Regions from separate parts of the Nocardia sp. NBC_00508 genome, predicted to be linked through region 2. Evidence: riboswitches for the same ligand, from Rfam matches in the RefSeq annotation. Region 2 holds a riboswitch; the other holds the start of a gene.
What was found. Region 2 has a riboswitch for cobalamin ahead of metE (5-methyltetrahydropteroyltriglutamate--homocysteine S-methyltransferase). Riboswitches for the same ligand answer to the same signal wherever they lie in the genome.
Positions count from the first base shown of each region.

Region 1: it holds a riboswitch for cobalamin, as region 2 does, so the genes downstream of both, OHA40_RS18080 (CbtB domain-containing protein) here and metE (5-methyltetrahydropteroyltriglutamate--homocysteine S-methyltransferase) in region 2, are expected to answer to the same signal.

Region 1 covers NZ_CP107852.1:4,072,386-4,080,046, reverse strand. Annotated here, with positions in the region: gene OHA40_RS18105 (carbonic anhydrase) at 71-694, opposite strand; gene OHA40_RS18100 (A/G-specific adenine glycosylase) at 794-1,705, shown strand; gene OHA40_RS18095 (dihydrofolate reductase family protein) at 1,707-2,303, opposite strand; gene OHA40_RS18090 (alpha/beta fold hydrolase) at 2,364-3,113, opposite strand; gene mhuD (mycobilin-forming heme oxygenase MhuD) at 3,172-3,486, shown strand; cobalamin riboswitch at 3,638-3,788, shown strand; gene OHA40_RS18080 (CbtB domain-containing protein) at 3,819-4,013, shown strand; gene OHA40_RS18075 (CbtA family protein) at 4,004-4,795, shown strand; gene OHA40_RS18070 (hypothetical protein) at 4,832-5,314, shown strand; gene OHA40_RS18065 (OsmC family peroxiredoxin) at 5,374-5,814, opposite strand; gene OHA40_RS18060 (DMT family transporter) at 6,161-6,481, opposite strand; gene OHA40_RS18055 (FMN-dependent NADH-azoreductase) at 6,483-7,130, opposite strand; gene OHA40_RS18050 (TetR/AcrR family transcriptional regulator) at 7,237-7,661, shown strand, end outside.
Region 2 covers NZ_CP107852.1:5,618,941-5,626,601, reverse strand. Annotated here, with positions in the region: gene OHA40_RS25120 (PucR family transcriptional regulator) at 1-973, shown strand, start outside; gene OHA40_RS25115 (hypothetical protein) at 1,003-1,290, opposite strand; gene OHA40_RS25110 (serine hydrolase) at 1,396-1,608, opposite strand; gene OHA40_RS25105 (hypothetical protein) at 1,872-2,099, opposite strand; gene OHA40_RS25100 (hypothetical protein) at 2,453-2,731, opposite strand; gene OHA40_RS25095 (Hsp20/alpha crystallin family protein) at 2,770-3,189, opposite strand; gene OHA40_RS25090 (MerR family transcriptional regulator) at 3,439-3,693, shown strand; gene OHA40_RS25085 (hypothetical protein) at 3,864-4,097, opposite strand; cobalamin riboswitch at 4,498-4,728, shown strand; gene metE (5-methyltetrahydropteroyltriglutamate--homocysteine S-methyltransferase) at 4,876-7,146, shown strand; gene OHA40_RS25075 (hypothetical protein) at 7,604-7,661, shown strand, end outside.

The DNA of each region.
Region 1 (7,661 bases), 1.5 Mb from region 2:
CCGCCCCGCACCCGTTTGCGGCGGGTAGATTCCGCCGGCACGCTGGGCGGATCCCGGGTGTGCCGTGGCTTCAGACCACCTCGCCGATGTTGCCGACGACGCGGTGCAGTCGCACTTTGCCTTCGGCCAGCTTGTAGGTCACGCACGCGATCGCGCACGCACCGGTCGCGACCCGCTGCGAGATGATCATCGACCGCTGCATGAGCAGGCGGCTGGTCTCCACCACGTGCCTGGACTCCATCTCGTCGACGGTGGACAGACCTTCCCGCCGTCCGATCAGAATGGACGGCGTGACCCGCTCCACCACGCTGCGGATGAACCCGCCGGGGACCTCGCCGCCGTCGAGCGCGTCGATGGTCGCCTTCACGGCGCCGCAGCTGTCGTGCCCGAGCACTACGATGAGCGGCACGTTGAGCACCTGCACCCCGTACTCGATCGAGCCGAGTACCGAGCTGTCGACCACATGGCCCGCGGTGCGCACGACGAACATGTCGCCGAGGCCCTGGTCGAAGATCAACTCGGCTGCGACCCTGGAGTCGCCGCAACCGAACAGGATCGCGTGCGGGTGCTGGCCGCTGACGAGCTTGGCCCGGTCTGCGGCGCCCTGGCTAGGATGCAGCAGCGCACCACTGACGAAGCGCTCGTTGCCTTCTCGCAGGGACTTCCAGGCACTGATCGGGTTGGAATCCGGCATACCGACCATTGTGCACAAGCCTTGCGTTACCAGCGAGTTCGGATGGTTACAGGTGGGCAAACACCGCCTAGCGGCGGCAGGACAGGGATAGTGAGGGCAGTGCGGAACGGCGCACCGAAGGGCATCGACGCGGACACGTTGCTGGACTGGTACCGGGAGACCGCGCGCGATCTGCCGTGGCGTAGGCCGGGCGTCACCGCGTGGCAGATCCTGATGAGCGAGATCATGCTGCAGCAGACCCCCGTCGTACGCGTCGAACCGGTCTGGCGCGAGTGGGTTGCGCGTTGGCCGGTTCCCTCGGCGATGGCGGCGTCCTCGCCGGCCGAAGTGCTGCGGGCCTGGGGCAAGCTCGGCTATCCGCGGCGCGCGCTGCGCCTGCACGAGTGCGCGAGAGTGCTGGCGGCCGAGCACGGCGACGAGGTGCCCGCCGACGTCGACGTCCTGCTCGGCCTGCCCGGTATCGGCGCTTACACCGCGCGCGCCGTCGCGTGTTTCGCCTACGGCCAACGGGTTCCGGTGGTGGACACCAACGTCCGCCGCGTGGTTGCCAGGGCGGTGCACGGGCGCGCGGAAGCGGGTAACCCGTCCTCGCGCGACCTCGCCGAGACCGAAGCCCTCCTGCCACACCGGATCGACCGCGCCGCCGTGTTCTCCGCAGCCCTGATGGAACTCGGCGCGACCGTGTGTACCGCGCGCACCCCTGATTGCTCGCAGTGTCCACTGCCGAGCTGCGCATGGGTCACCGCCGGAAGACCGGTGACCGACGTGGTCCGCCGCACCCAGAAGTACGACGGCACCGACCGGCAGGCCCGCGGTCGGCTGCTGGACGTCCTGCGGGACGCCAGCGGACCGGTCGAGCGGATACGCCTCGATCTCGCCTGGACTCGCGACCCCGGACAACGTGACCGGGCGCTCGACTCGCTGCTGGTGGACGGCCTGATCGAACAAACCGCCGACGGCTTGTTCGCGCTCGCGGGCGAAGGCGGCCACAACGCGGCAGGGCCGGCCTGATTCAGGAGCGAGCGAGCTCCGTGACTGTCACACCGTTGTCGAAAATCTGCCGGTCCACGACGGTGAAGAACGCCGGGTCGAATCCGCCGTCGATGAGCGGCACGCCCGCTCCCGCCAGCACGGGGTAGGTCTTGAGCACCAGCCGGTCGATCTCCGGCATCAGTTCGCCGGCCAGACGTCCACCCCCGCACAGCCAGATGTCTTTATCGCCCCCTTCCTTTTTGAGGGCGCGGATCAGGCCGAGCGGGTCGCGGTCCACGACGGTCACGTCCGGGTCGGCGACCTCGCCGAGAGTGCTGGACACCACGTACTGGCGCAGGTGCGCGTACGGGCTCTCGATACCCGCGTCGTAAGCGGGCCGGTAGCTGCCCAACCCCAGGATCACAGTGTCGAAGCGGACATTGGGCACGTCGGTGAGCCCAGCGGCCGCACGGACGACCGTGGGAGTGACCTCTGGATAATGCGTGTCGACCCACGCGTTGTATGCGGCGGAACGCTCCTCGTCGGCCAGTGGGGCGAAGAAGAAGTCGAATTCCCCCTTCGGCCCCGCGATCCGGCCGTCGAGGCTGATGGCGACGTAGTAGACGAGTTCTCGCATTAAAATCACTCCATTTGAAGTACTCCACTTGCAGTGGTTAAGAAGATAGCACGTCCGCGGTCACCCACCGCCGAGCACGCGCCTGAGGAAGCGTTCGACCTCCGCCCGGTAACGCTGTGGCTGGTCATCGTGCACGAGATGTCCCGTACCGGGAACCAAGGCGTAATCGGCTTCCGGATGCGCGGCGGCCATCCGCCGCATCTGTCCCGGCGGGGTGATGCTGTGCTCGCCCTCCAGCAGCAGGGCAGGCACGCGCACGGCATGCCATTGCCACCAGAAGTCGCGCGTCCCCCATTCCTCGGAGATGTCACGGAACGTGGTGACCGAACCATGCAGCCGGTATCCCTCCGGTCCGCGCTGGAACGAGTTCAGGAAGTACTGTCCGGCCACCGGTCCGAAGAAGGAAAGCACGGCTTCGTCGTCGGGAAACGGCTCGGGCCATGCCTCGATCATCGCGGCCCAGTGCGCGGCGGTGCGGCCGGTGAAATCCGGCGCGATGTCCTCGATCACCAGTGCTCGGACCCGCTCGGGGTGGGTCGCGGCGAACACCCACCCGTGCAGCGCGCCCATCGAATGTCCGATCACCACCATCGGCTCGGTGATCTCCGCCGTGCCGGTGGCAAGGTCGTCGACGAATGCCTCGGTGGTCAATTCCGCCGGCGCGGGCCTGCCATGCCCCGCGGCGTCGAAGGTGTAGACGTGGCCGTGTTCGCGCAGCCAGTCCAGCTGATCGCGCCACGTGCGCGCGCTGCCCATCAGTCCGTGCAGCAGCAGGATCGGCGCGCCCGCTCCGCCTTCGTCGTGCAACATCGGTTCGACAATACGAGGCACCGAGCGCCTGCTCGGTGGCAACCGCTAGCTTGGACGCATGGCTGTTGTGAAGATCAACGCGATCGAGGTTCCCGAGGGCGCGGGCCCCGAGCTGGAGAAGCGATTCGCCCACCGTGCGCACGCGGTCGAGAACTCGCCCGGCTTCCTCGGCTTCCAGTTGCTGCGCCCCGTCGCCGGAGAGAACCGGTATTTCGTTGTCACCCAGTGGGATTCAGAAGAGTCCTTCGCCGCCTGGCGGGACGGGCCCGCACGCGAAGCGCATGCGGGCGAGCGCCAGAAGCCGGTCGCGACCGGGGCTTCGCTGCTCGAGTTCGAAGTCGTCCTCGACGTCGCGGGGAAGCCCGCGAACTGAGTCCGATGGGCAGCGCTCCCGGGGCCCTTGCGCACACTGCTGCCTCCGGGCGCGTCGCTCGCGTCGCGGTCCTGGGTGCCTTCGCCGGGCAGGTTCCTGCCTGCCCGGCGACTTGCCCGAGGCCGTGGTACCGCCGCGCAGGACATAGTTGACGCCGGGTGTGTGCGGGTGTCACAGTTCGAAGGACAAACGCGAGGGTGACGCGGTAATCCGGTGAGATTCCGGAGCGGTCGCGCCACTGTGTTCCATGCACCGAGTCCGGTGCCGGACAGCCAGACACCGGCACCGTCGCGTCACTACCCGACGGGACGCGTATCCCAAGGAGGACTCGAATGGCTATCGCGCATTCACCCAGCCGGGCAACCGATTCCCTGGCCACCGTGCTCGTCACGGTTGGTGTCGTTCTTCTCGCACTACTCACCCTCTACCTGGTCGGATTCGATCAGGGCGCCATCTCGCGCAGCGGGATGTACCTGCACGAGTTGATGCACGACGGACGCCACCTGCTAGGGCTCCCGTGCCACTGATCGGTTCACTCGGAACACTGCTGCTACGCGGCCTGCTGGCCGGTCTCATCGCCGGGCTGCTGGCCGCGACGGTCGGTTACTTCGTCGGCGAACCCAAGGTGGACGCCGCGATCGCCATCGAAGAAGCGGGCTCCGCCGCCGAACACACGCACGGCGAACCCGCCGAACCGTCGGGCGGGCATTCGCACGGCGACGAGGAAGAACCACTGGTGAGCCGCACCGGCCAGAAGTTCGGGCAGTTCCTCGCGCTCGGGCTGGCCGGGCTCGCGCTCGGCGCCATCTACGCCTCGGTCGCGCATGTCGCGCGGCGCTACACCACGCTGTCCGGGCCGCGGCTCGCGCTGGCGCTGGGCGCGGCGGGCTGGGCCGCGATCGTCGCGGTGCCGTTCTTCAAGTACCCGGCCAATCCGCCCGCGGTGGGTGATCCCGAAACCATCGACGAGCGCACCCTGCTGTGGCTGGCGGCGGTGCTGCTCGGCATCGTGGCGGTCGGCGCCGCGGTGGCGGTGTTCACCGTGTTGCGTGCACAACTGTCCACGGTCCGGCTGATCGGCGGTGTGGCCGCGTTCGTCTTGGTGACCGGGCTCGGCTACATCCTGCTGCCCGGTGTGAACGAGGTGAATGCGGATTTCCCGGCCAGCCTGCTGTGGGAGTTCCGGGTGGCGTCACTGGCCGAGACCGCGACGCTGTGGGTGTGCCTGGCCCTGGGCTTCGCGGCACTCACCGAATTCGCGACGCGAACCGATACTCCGGTACGGGTAACGGCCGCTACCGCGGACTGATTCGCGTCCGGAATTAGCTGAGGCAGTGTCGGTCACATGACCGGCACTGCCTTTTCTTCCCGGCCCGCCCCTCTGCACGCCCCTGTCTCCGCGCCACCACGCCCGGTTCGCGTCGCGTTCTCCGCGCTGGTCGTCGCTTTGCTCGCGGGCATCGCCGAAGCGATCGTGCGGGCAGCGCTCGCGTTCGACGAGGCCGACCCGGCGGACTTGGCGACCGGATTCGGCATGCGGTTGGCGATCTACCTGGCGGTACTGGCCGTCGCGGTGCGCGTGACCCGCGGCGACCGTTGGGCGCGTCTGGTGATCACCGTGGGCATCGGCGGGTTCGGTCTGCTCTCGCTGATCATCGAGCCGCTGGCCGAGGCCATCTCGGCGAAGGAACTCCGCGACCTGTTCGCCGACCTGACCCCCGCATCCGTATCGCTCGGTGTCTTCCGCGCAGTTCACGTAGCCGCCGTTCTCATCGCGATTCCCGCGCTCTACACCCGCCCCGCCCGCCGCTACTTCCACAAGCGCTGATTTGTCGCAAGCTCCCCGCACACGTCACCGAGTGTGCGGGGAGCAAGCGTTTGCGCGAACTACGCGAGGGCCGCGTCGAGGGTGATGTGGTCGACGCCCGCCAGTGCTTTGCTGACCGGGCAGCCCGCCTTGGCGGCCTCGGCGGCGGCCTGGAAGCCGTCGGCGTCGATGCCGGAGACGCGACCGCGGACGGTCAGCTTGATTCCGGTGATCCGGAAGCCGCCCGCCGGGTCGGGGCCGAGGGTCACGTCGGCGGTGACGTCCAGGCTCTCCGGCGCACCGCCCGCGTTGCCGATCTGCGCCGAGAGCGCCATCGCGTAGCAGGAGGAATGCGCGGCCGCGATCAGTTCCTCCGGGCTGGTGGTGCCGTCGGCCTCCTCGGCGGAACGCTTGGGGAACGACACGTCGTACTTGCCGACCCCCGAACTGGCCAGCTCGACCTGTCCCGAACCCTCCTGCAGGGTGCCGGTCCAGGCGGTACGCGCGGTACGTGTGGGCATCACGGTCCTTTCGCCGATGATCGTTTGACGATTCAGCAAAAAACCTACCCCGGCCGCTTCGCTCCGGCCCACCAGTTCGCCGATCACTTTCGTCCCGGCGGCCTATTCACACGCGCGCCGCGACGGCAGGGCGGCGCACCGGAAACCCATACGCACCAAGCACATCGAGGTATGCCGCCCAACGCCCGACCAGGTACGCACCACACGCGGCCGAAGATCCACTCACCTCTGGGCAATCCGTGGCGCGCCGAAACGCCCACCTGGACCGACAGAAGGTCCCGGCGGCGACGGGAGACATCCCGCCGGGCACCAATCCAGCGCCTGAACCGTCCGCCGAACCGTTCGCTCACTCCGGGTTCGTAATCCGGGCCAGCACGATGCCGCCGAGGATCAACGCGAGCGCGAGTATGCGCCCCGCGCTGAACGGGTCCTTGTGCAGGACGATGCCGAGGACGATCGCGCCGAGCGCCCCGATGCCGGTGAACACCGCGTAGGCGGTCCCCACCGGTAGCGTCTGCATAGCGCGGGACAGCAGGTACACCGCGGTGACGCCGAGCGCGAAGCAGATCAGCGTGGGCACGAGTCTGGTGAAGTTCTCGGTCGGTTTGATGCTCTGCGACCAGACGATCTCTACCAGCCCGGCGATGCCGAGGACTACCCAGTTCATCTCAGTACTCCGCGGCCAGATCGCGCGCTGTCACCAGCGCCCGGGCGTAGGACTCGTCGTGCTCGGCCCGCCGATCCGCGAGTGCCGGATCCTCGCGGGAATTGGCTAGTTCCGCGTGGACGAAAACCGTGTCGATGACGGCGAAATGGCCTGCGAAGAAATCGCGCAGAAAACGTTCCTGATAGTCATAGGCTGCTTTGGGCGCGCCGGGCGAGTATGCGCCGCCGCGTGCCGACGTCACGACGAAGCGCCGGTGTCCCAACGACATTCGCGGGAAGGTCACCTGATCCAGCCACGCTTTGAGCGAGGCCGGGATCGAATAGTTGTACATCGGCGTCCCGATCAGGACGACGTCCGCCGCCAGCAGTTCGGTGAGCAGCGGCGCGACGATCTCCCACGCGGCGGCCTGCGCGGAGGTGCGGACCAATTCGCCGAGCCGCTCCGGATCCGTGCGTGGCAGGGCCAGCACCGCGGCACACAATTCGGTCCACGCCTCTCCGATGAAGGGCACGGGGTCGGCCGCGAGATCACGGTAGCGGTAGCCGCCCTCCGGGTGTCGCTCGCGCCAGGCATCGGCGAACGCGGCGCTCAACTCCCGGCTGATCGACCGCCGCCGGGCGGTGGCATCGAGGTGCAACAGGGTGGTCATGGTCAAACCTCCGATTAAATGGACATGGTGTCCGATTCAGCTGAAGCGACCCTAGGACTAAATGGACGTATTGTCCAGTTAATTCGAAGTCGGCTACAGTCGCGGCATGGAACCCCGATCCGATCTGCTCGCCGGCACCGGCTCCGGCCGGCAGGCAGGCCCGCACGAACGCGCGGACGCGGCACGCAACCGGGCCAAAGTGCTGACGGCGGCGGCCGAACTGTTCGCCACCCGGGACCCACGCGCGGTGACGATGGACGACATAGCGAAGGCTGCGGGCGTTGGGCGCGGCACCCTGTATCGCCGCTATCCGGATACCAACTCGATCGCCGTTGCCCTGCTCGACGAGCACGAGCGCGCCCTACAGGAGAAATTGCTCGCCGGACCTCCCCCGCTCGGCCCCGGAGCATCACCGGCAGAGCGACTGGCCGCGTTCTACGCCGCGATGGTCGAATTGCTGGACGCGCACGCGCATCTGGTGCTCGGCGCGGAAATCGGCGGAGCACGGTTCGCGACCGGCGCGTACGGGTT
Region 2 (7,661 bases):
GCAGGAACGTGAGCAATTGCTGCACCGGCTCGCCACAGCCAACGCGCCTCTCCGCATACACGACCGGGTAGTCATCCTGGTGAAACCGCGCGCCGAAATCCTCGGCACACTCGCGCTGGTCGACCCCGACCATCGGGTGACCGACGAGAACCTCTTCGCCCTCAGCTACGGCAGTACCGTTCTCGCGCTCGAACTCTCGCATCAACGCAATGTCGCCGAGATGGAGCTGCGACTGCGCCGCGACCTGGTCGACGATCTGCTGTCCGGTACCGACAACGACAGCGCCTTGGCCAGGGCCGAGGCATTGGGACACGACCTGCACGGTCAGCACTACCTCGTCCTGGTGCACAGCACCGGCAGCGCGGTCGCCGAGGCAGTAGGCCGCGCCGCGACCGCGCTGGACCTGCACTACATTCCGGGACGCCACGCCGGGATGGTGGTGCTGATCACCGACCGCCGACCCGATCCGGTCGCCCTGCACCACGCCATCCGCGAACACCTCGACACGACACCGGTGGCCATCGGTATCAGCGGCCGCTGCGACCAGCCGAGCCATTTCGCCGGTGCCTTCGCCGACGCGCGCCGCGCCATCAATATCCGGCTGCGATCCCGAACACCCGACGGCGCGACCGCATTCGACGAACTCGGCTTCTACCGCCTGGTCGACGCCGCCCATACCGACGGCCAGGTCGAAGAATTCATGCGTGAATGGCTCGGCGCGCTCCTCGACTATGATCGAACCCGCAACACCGACCTCGTCCACACCTTGAGCCAATACCTCGAATGTGGCGGCAACTACGACGATTCCGCCGCCGCACTGCACATCCACCGCAGCACCCTGCGCTATCGCCTCGGGCGCATCCGGGAAATCACCGGCTTCGACCTGCGTGACGTCAACACCCGCTTCAACTTGCAAGCCGCGACCCGCGTCTGGCAATTCCTGTCCGCCGTACACCTCCCAGGCGAGACCTGATATCAGCGCTGCAGACTCGGAGTCGGATCCTATGTCGCCCGGTCGGCTCCCGGCCGGGCGGTCACGCCGAGGCGATGATCGAGACCGAGGTCGGCGGCGCGGAGGGCGGCCAATTCGAGCGCGAGTTCGTTGTCGGCAGTGCCGTGGTCGTTCAGGATCTCGTCGAGGACCATTCCGTTCACCGCCTGCTCGCGTGTCAATGCGATATTCGGCAGCCAGCTGAGTTCCCAGCTGCCGCCAGCGAAGTCGGGCACGTAGCGCGCGATTTCCGGAGTGATGTCGCTGGTGATGAATAGGTCGGTCGTGTCGAGTGCCATGATTCGCTCTCATTCACTCTGTGCGGGATGACCCGGACAGCGGTTCGCGGGATGGCGGTGGTCGTGCTCGGTCACGGCCCGAACGCGCTGGTGTCAGGCACCTCCTCACCCTCTCCAGCGTCGACAAGTTCCAGTCCTACGCACCGGAAGCGTTCCTGCGTCGCGTGTCTCCGACACCGCTGCTGATGGTGATCGCGGATCAGGACCGCCGGAGACCCGGCGCCCGATCTCGCCAACCAGATGACCGAAAGTCACGCTGTGGTACAGGTGTTCCGTGCCCGGCGGCCACTGTGGTGGCTGCGTCTCGAGTGGATTGATGACCGGGTCCCAGGCGCATGCTTGTTCGAAGGTCAGCGTTCCGTCGATGATCGGCGGGCCAGGGCCTGGATGTTGAGCGCGGAAAACCGCGTACGAGTCTCACGATGACTTCGTCGGCGCCGGGTCGGCGCGTGTAGCAGGCGCCGACTGATACCGGCACGGCGTCGATATCGAGATCCGGCCCCCTGGCTGCCTGGCTTATGCCGGTCGCGCCTGGCCATAGCGGGGTCGGCCGGTAGGTAGTGCGGGTCCGGGTGCTGTGGTCAGCAGGCGGGGTAGTCGTAGTCGTCATCATCGTGTGGGGTGATCAAGGCTTGATCGATACGGTCGGTGAGGTCGGCAGTCTCGATCGCTGCGCGCAGGGCCTCGGCGAGTGGGTGCAGCGTGGTGGTGCCCAGGCCGATGTCGAGGTCGCTGTCCCGGACGGGAACGTTCTGGCCGACGCGGTCGAAGTCGCTGCCTGCGGGGGTGGTGGTCCAGGTGGCGGTCACGGCGGTCTCCTTCCCTCGAATGCCATCGGGTGGCCGATCCGGCGAAAGGCCGGGTGAGCCCGGAAGCCTCATGCTGACCGGGCCCACCCGTCGGCGGCAGGGACAACATGAACCTGTGCCGGTGCTCCCGCGAGGGGCGGCGCGCCGTGCCCGCTGCTGTGCCACGACAGTGGCTGTGCACGCGCCGGACGGGGTGTCCTGACGTCCGGGTGCCGGTGTGCAGGAACCAGGCCCGGCCGCCGGCCCGTATATCGCGAAAACACTTCTGTGCGAGAACGGTTTCGTGTGGTCTTCGTTGTCTTCGACGGGCATCACCTCGCTCTCACTCGTCATCGGATACCGCACCGAGGCTCTCAGCGCCGGGGGCGGGCCGCGCTGGCGAGCCGGCCCAACGCCCGGTCGGCGTCCGTGCAGCTGGGCGGTCCGCCCTCCCGGCGCCGCGCGCCCTGCCGTGGCCAGGGTGCGCGAGGTCCGCGCGGTGGCGGGGACCTCCACCGATCCCGGGCTTCGCGCAAGACCTGGTCGATCTCGGCGAACAGTTCCTCGAGATCGGGGTCCAACCCCAGCAGCCGGGCATCCAGGCCCGACAGCTCGCCGGGCTCGGTCGCAGCGTGACCGGTCGCGCACCTCATCGCGGGCATCATCACAGGACTCGCGTGAGGCTGCCGGGTCAGGCGTTGATGGCCTCGCGTTCGTCGTGGCGGCTGATCTCGATCTTGCGGGGCTTGGCCTTCTCCGCGACCGGGATCACCAGGCGCAGCACCCCGTCGCGGTAGTCGGCGCGGATCGCGTCGGTGTCGAGGTTCTCCCCCAGGAACAACTGGCGGCTGAACACCCCACGGGTGCGCTCCGCGGCGATCATCGAACGCTCGGGGTCCAGTTCCGGGCGCGAGGCCCGCACAGTCACCACGTTGCGTTCGATATCCAGATCCAGCGAGTCCGGGTCGATGCCGGGCAGGTCGAGTTCGACGAAGAACTCGTCTCCCTCGCGCCAGGCGTCCATCGGCATCACCGCCGGACGGGCCGGCGTGCCGAACACCTGCTGTGTCAAACGATCCAGATCCCGGAACGGATCGGTGCGCATCAGCATGGTCGCCACCTCCTACTTCACTCCATTCTCGATCGAAGGGAACTCAGATAACTTGTGTCATCTGACATAGATTTTTTTAGCACTCTGCCGAGATGAGCGCAAGCATCCTACGGAGGTAATCTGGAGATGGCAGAGAGAAGGAGTCGAATGCTGTCGGATCGATACGAGGACCACCCGACGGGGCACGGTCACCGGCCCGGCCCGGCGCAGGCGGTGTACGGGATCTCGGTGGCCGCCGAACTGGCCGGGATGGGAATGCATTCGCTGCGCTTGTACGAGCAGCACGGACTGGTCACACCAGCCCGCAGCACCGGCGGCACCCGCCGCTACAGCGACGACGACCTGGCGCGGCTCGCGCGCATCGCCGCCCTGACCGCGCAAGGGGTCAACCTCGCCGCGATCGCCCGCATCCTCGACCTCGAAGACGCCAACACCGAACTGCGCCACACCAACGCCGCGCTCAACGCGGAACTCGACCGACTACACCACCACAACCCGCAGTAACACTGGGCGCGCGGCCAGGCGGGAACCGATCCGCCGCCCCGCGCATGGACTGCTTCATCGTCCCGTCAGCCCTCTTGCCAGGACCACTCATCCGCCGAGAGCGAGCCGGGTGTTCATGTTGAGCTCGACCTCGCCGTAGGGGTTGTTATCTGGACAATTTGGTGCTCACCTCAGCATTCGGTAGGCCCTTCGGCCAGCTGGCAGTGCTCACCGAGTTCGGTCAGGAGCTGCCGGATGCGGCTGGCGGCGCTGCACGAGATGGCGCGCCGGCGTGGTGGGGTACTGCTGGTGGCGGCGTAGTCGATGGGAATGTCGTCGAGCAGGGCGCGGGTAACTTTCTCGCTGCCATCGTCGATGGCCAGGATCGCGGTGCCGCGGATCAGCTGCGACCGACTGCCGATCATGCCGCCGGTGCGCTGCTAGAGATAGTCCCCCAAATCGACCAGCGCGCCGGACTTGTGCCGGTGCAATTGCAGCATGCCCTCCAGTGAGGCGATCAGGGCGCGCCAGGTGTCGCGCTGCTCGCCGGTGCCGTAGGCAAAGGCCGTCGCGCCAATTACATGGAGTTACCCATGTGCTCACGAAATCAGATGTTGCGTTGAGAGCGCCGTTGTGGCCTACCGTCGATGCCGCGGCAGCAACCCGCGTCCCCCACCGGAGGCTGATCCAGATAAGGGTGACATGGCCAGGCCGGGCCGGTTACGCGCGCCCGCGGCTGCGGGGCCTATGCTGAAGGAGCAGCTGGTTCACCAGCGCGCGGCGAGATGGAGCCCCGACGTCGCGCGACGGAGTCGAGCCCGTCCGTGCGGCGACGTTACGGCGGGCGAGAGGGAACCCGGTGGGAATCCGGGACTGTCCCGCAGCGGTATGCAGGAACGACCGCCGTCACCAGGCACTGAGTTCACCGAGCCGGAAGGCTTCGTGACTTGGGAAGCGACGGCCAGTAGGTCGGTCATCGGGAACACCGGAGCACGCCGGTACGTCCCTCGGCCGGTGCCCGCGAGTCCGAAGACCTGCCAGCCGTGCCGGGTACGCCGTACCCGGCGGCCACCGCCTCGTGGATTGGGCGTGCGGATCACCAGCTGACGTGTCGGGCTCCTCGGCCGGGAATATCTCCGGCATGTCATAAGGTCCTCCGCCTGCCCGTATGGCGATGGCTTTCGTCCTCAGCAATGGAGAAACATCGTGACTGTTTCACAGCAAAAGCCGTTCACCGCAACGGTTCTCGGGCTACCTCGGGTGGGGCCGCGGCGCGAGCTCAAACGAGCCACGGAAGCCTACTGGGCAGGCGGGATCGACGCCGAGAAGTTGCACGCCGTGGCAAGTGATCTGCGGCGAGCTCAGCTCACCGAATTGCTCGCCGCGGGCCTGGACTCGATCCCCGTCGGGACCTTTTCCTATTACGACCAGATACTCGACACCGCCGTCCTGCTCGGCGCGTTGCCGCCTCGGGTCGCCGGGATCGCCGATCCGCTGGATCGGTACTTCGCCGCCGCGCGCGGCACCGACACGGTCGAACCGTTGGAGATGACCAAATGGTTCGACACCAACTATCACTATCTGGTGCCGGAAATCGGCCCGGACACCGCGTTCTCGCTGCACCCGGAGAAGCTGCTGGAGGAACTGCGGGAGGCGCTCGAGCTGGGCGTGCCCGCGCGGCCGGTGGTGGTCGGCCCGATCACCTTCCTGAAGCTGGCGAAGGCGACCGGCGGCACCGCGCTGACCCGGCTGCTCGAGCTGCTTCCGCTCTATCGGGAGTTGCTGCGCCGGCTGGCCGCCGCGGGGGCCGAGTGGGTGCAGATCGACGAACCCGTGCTGGTCACCGACCTCACGGCGGAGGAGATCGACCTGGTGCAGGCCACCTACGGCGAACTGGCCGAGGCGGCCGATCGTCCCGCGATCCTCGTCGCGACCTACTTCGGTGATCCAGGTGCCGCGCTCACCGCGCTGGCGAATACTGGGATCGAGGCCGTCGCCGTCGACTTCACCTCCGGCACAGACGTTTCCGCGGTGGCTGCGGTGCCCGCCCTGGCGGGCAAGCTCGTCGTCGCCGGAGTGGTGGACGGACGCAACGTGTGGCGCACCGACCTCGACCGTGCCCTCGCCACCCTCGGCACCTTGCTGGGATCCGCTGGGCACGTGGCGGTTTCGAGCTCGTGCTCGTTGCTGCACGTGCCGTACACGCTGGCCGCGGAGACGCGGTTGGACGAGCGGCTGCGGTGGTGGCTGGCTTTCGGGTCGGAGAAGGTCGCGGAGGTGCGCCTGCTCGCGACCGGCTTGCGCGAGGGCCCGGAGGCGATCGGCGCCGAATTGGCCGCGGTGCGGGCGGCACTCGCGGCGCGGCGGTCGGATCCGCGTCTGAACGATCCGCAGGTGCGCGCCCGTCTGGCCGCACTCGGGCCGGACGCCGTGCGCCGCGCTCCCGCCGAGCAGCGCCGTGAGCTGCAACAGGATCGTTTGCGGCTGCCCGCGCTGCCGACTACGACGATCGGTTCCTATCCGCAGACCTCCGCGATCCGGTTGGCGCGGGCCGCGCTGCGCAAGGGCGAGATCGATCAGGCGGAATACGTGCGCCGGATGCGCGCCGAGATCGCGGACGTCGTCGCGCTCCAGGAGGAACTGGGGCTGGACGTGCTGGTGCACGGCGAGCCGGAGCGCAATGACATGGTGCAGTACTTCGCCGAGCAGCTCGACGGTTTCGCGGCCACCGAGCAGGGGTGGGTGCAGTCGTACGGCACCCGCTGCGTGCGGCCGCCGATCCTGTTCGGGGACGTGGCACGGCGGGAACCGATGACCGTCGAGTGGATCGGCTACGCGCAGTCGCTCACCGACAAGCCGGTCAAGGGCATGCTGACCGGCCCGGTGACCATTCTCGCGTGGTCGTTCGTCCGCGACGACCAACCGCTGGAGGAGTCCGCCCATCAGGTGGCGCTGGCGATCCGGGACGAGACCGTGGATCTGCAGTCTGCGGGCATCCGGATCGTCCAGGTCGACGAGCCGGCTCTGCGCGAACTGCTTCCGCTGCGTGCGGACGACCAGCCCGCGTACCTGGAGTGGTCTGTGCGGTCGTTCCGGCTCGCGACCTCCGGTGTGTCGGATGCCACGCAGATCCACACGCACCTGTGCTACTCGGAGTTCGGCGAGGTGATCGACGCTATCGCGGGGCTGGACGCCGACGTCACGTCGATCGAGGCCGCGCGCTCGCGTATGGAGGTGCTCGACGACCTCAACGCGGCGGGCTTCGACCTCGGCGTCGGTCCCGGCGTGTACGACATCCACTCGCCGCGGGTGCCCAGCGTGGAGGAGATCACCACGTCGCTGCGCGCTGCGCTGAAAGCCGTTCCGGCCGAACGGCTCTGGGTCAATCCCGACTGCGGATTGAAGACCAGGGGCCCCGCCGAAGTGGAAGCCGCGCTGCGCAATATGGTCGCCGCCGCGGCGGCCGTCCGGTGAACGCGTCCTCCTGAGCGATGATCGGCGCCCCCTTCCCCCTGACGAAGGGGGCGCCGACTCACGCACGCCCGACCGGCCGCACTACATGCCGTCCCCTGGTTGCCCTCTCGCCCCGATCCTGACCGATTCCCCGGACTGCGCGAGCCAGTCCACTACGGGCTCAACCGGATTCCGGTTCCGGCCGTGGATGCCGTCGCCGCCGGGACGTATACCGCTCACACGGCTCCTCCCGCCGCGTCATCGGCACAACCCCCGCCCGCGTCCGCATCGCCTTCCGCCACGCCGTGTGACACCCGGAACAACGCTCCATCGGCATACCCCTCCTCGCACGTCTTCTCCGACTCGGTCTTTCCCCTCTTGCCCTACTTCGACGCGCGCACGCCCGATTCGGTTCCCAATAATCGCGACGAATTTCCGCTTCAACGAATGTCAGTGTGGCCGTGTAGTTTCCATTGCCATGCCGACGCAGCAGCACGAGGTGCTCGTAGAGATGTTCCGGTCGCAACCGCACCTAG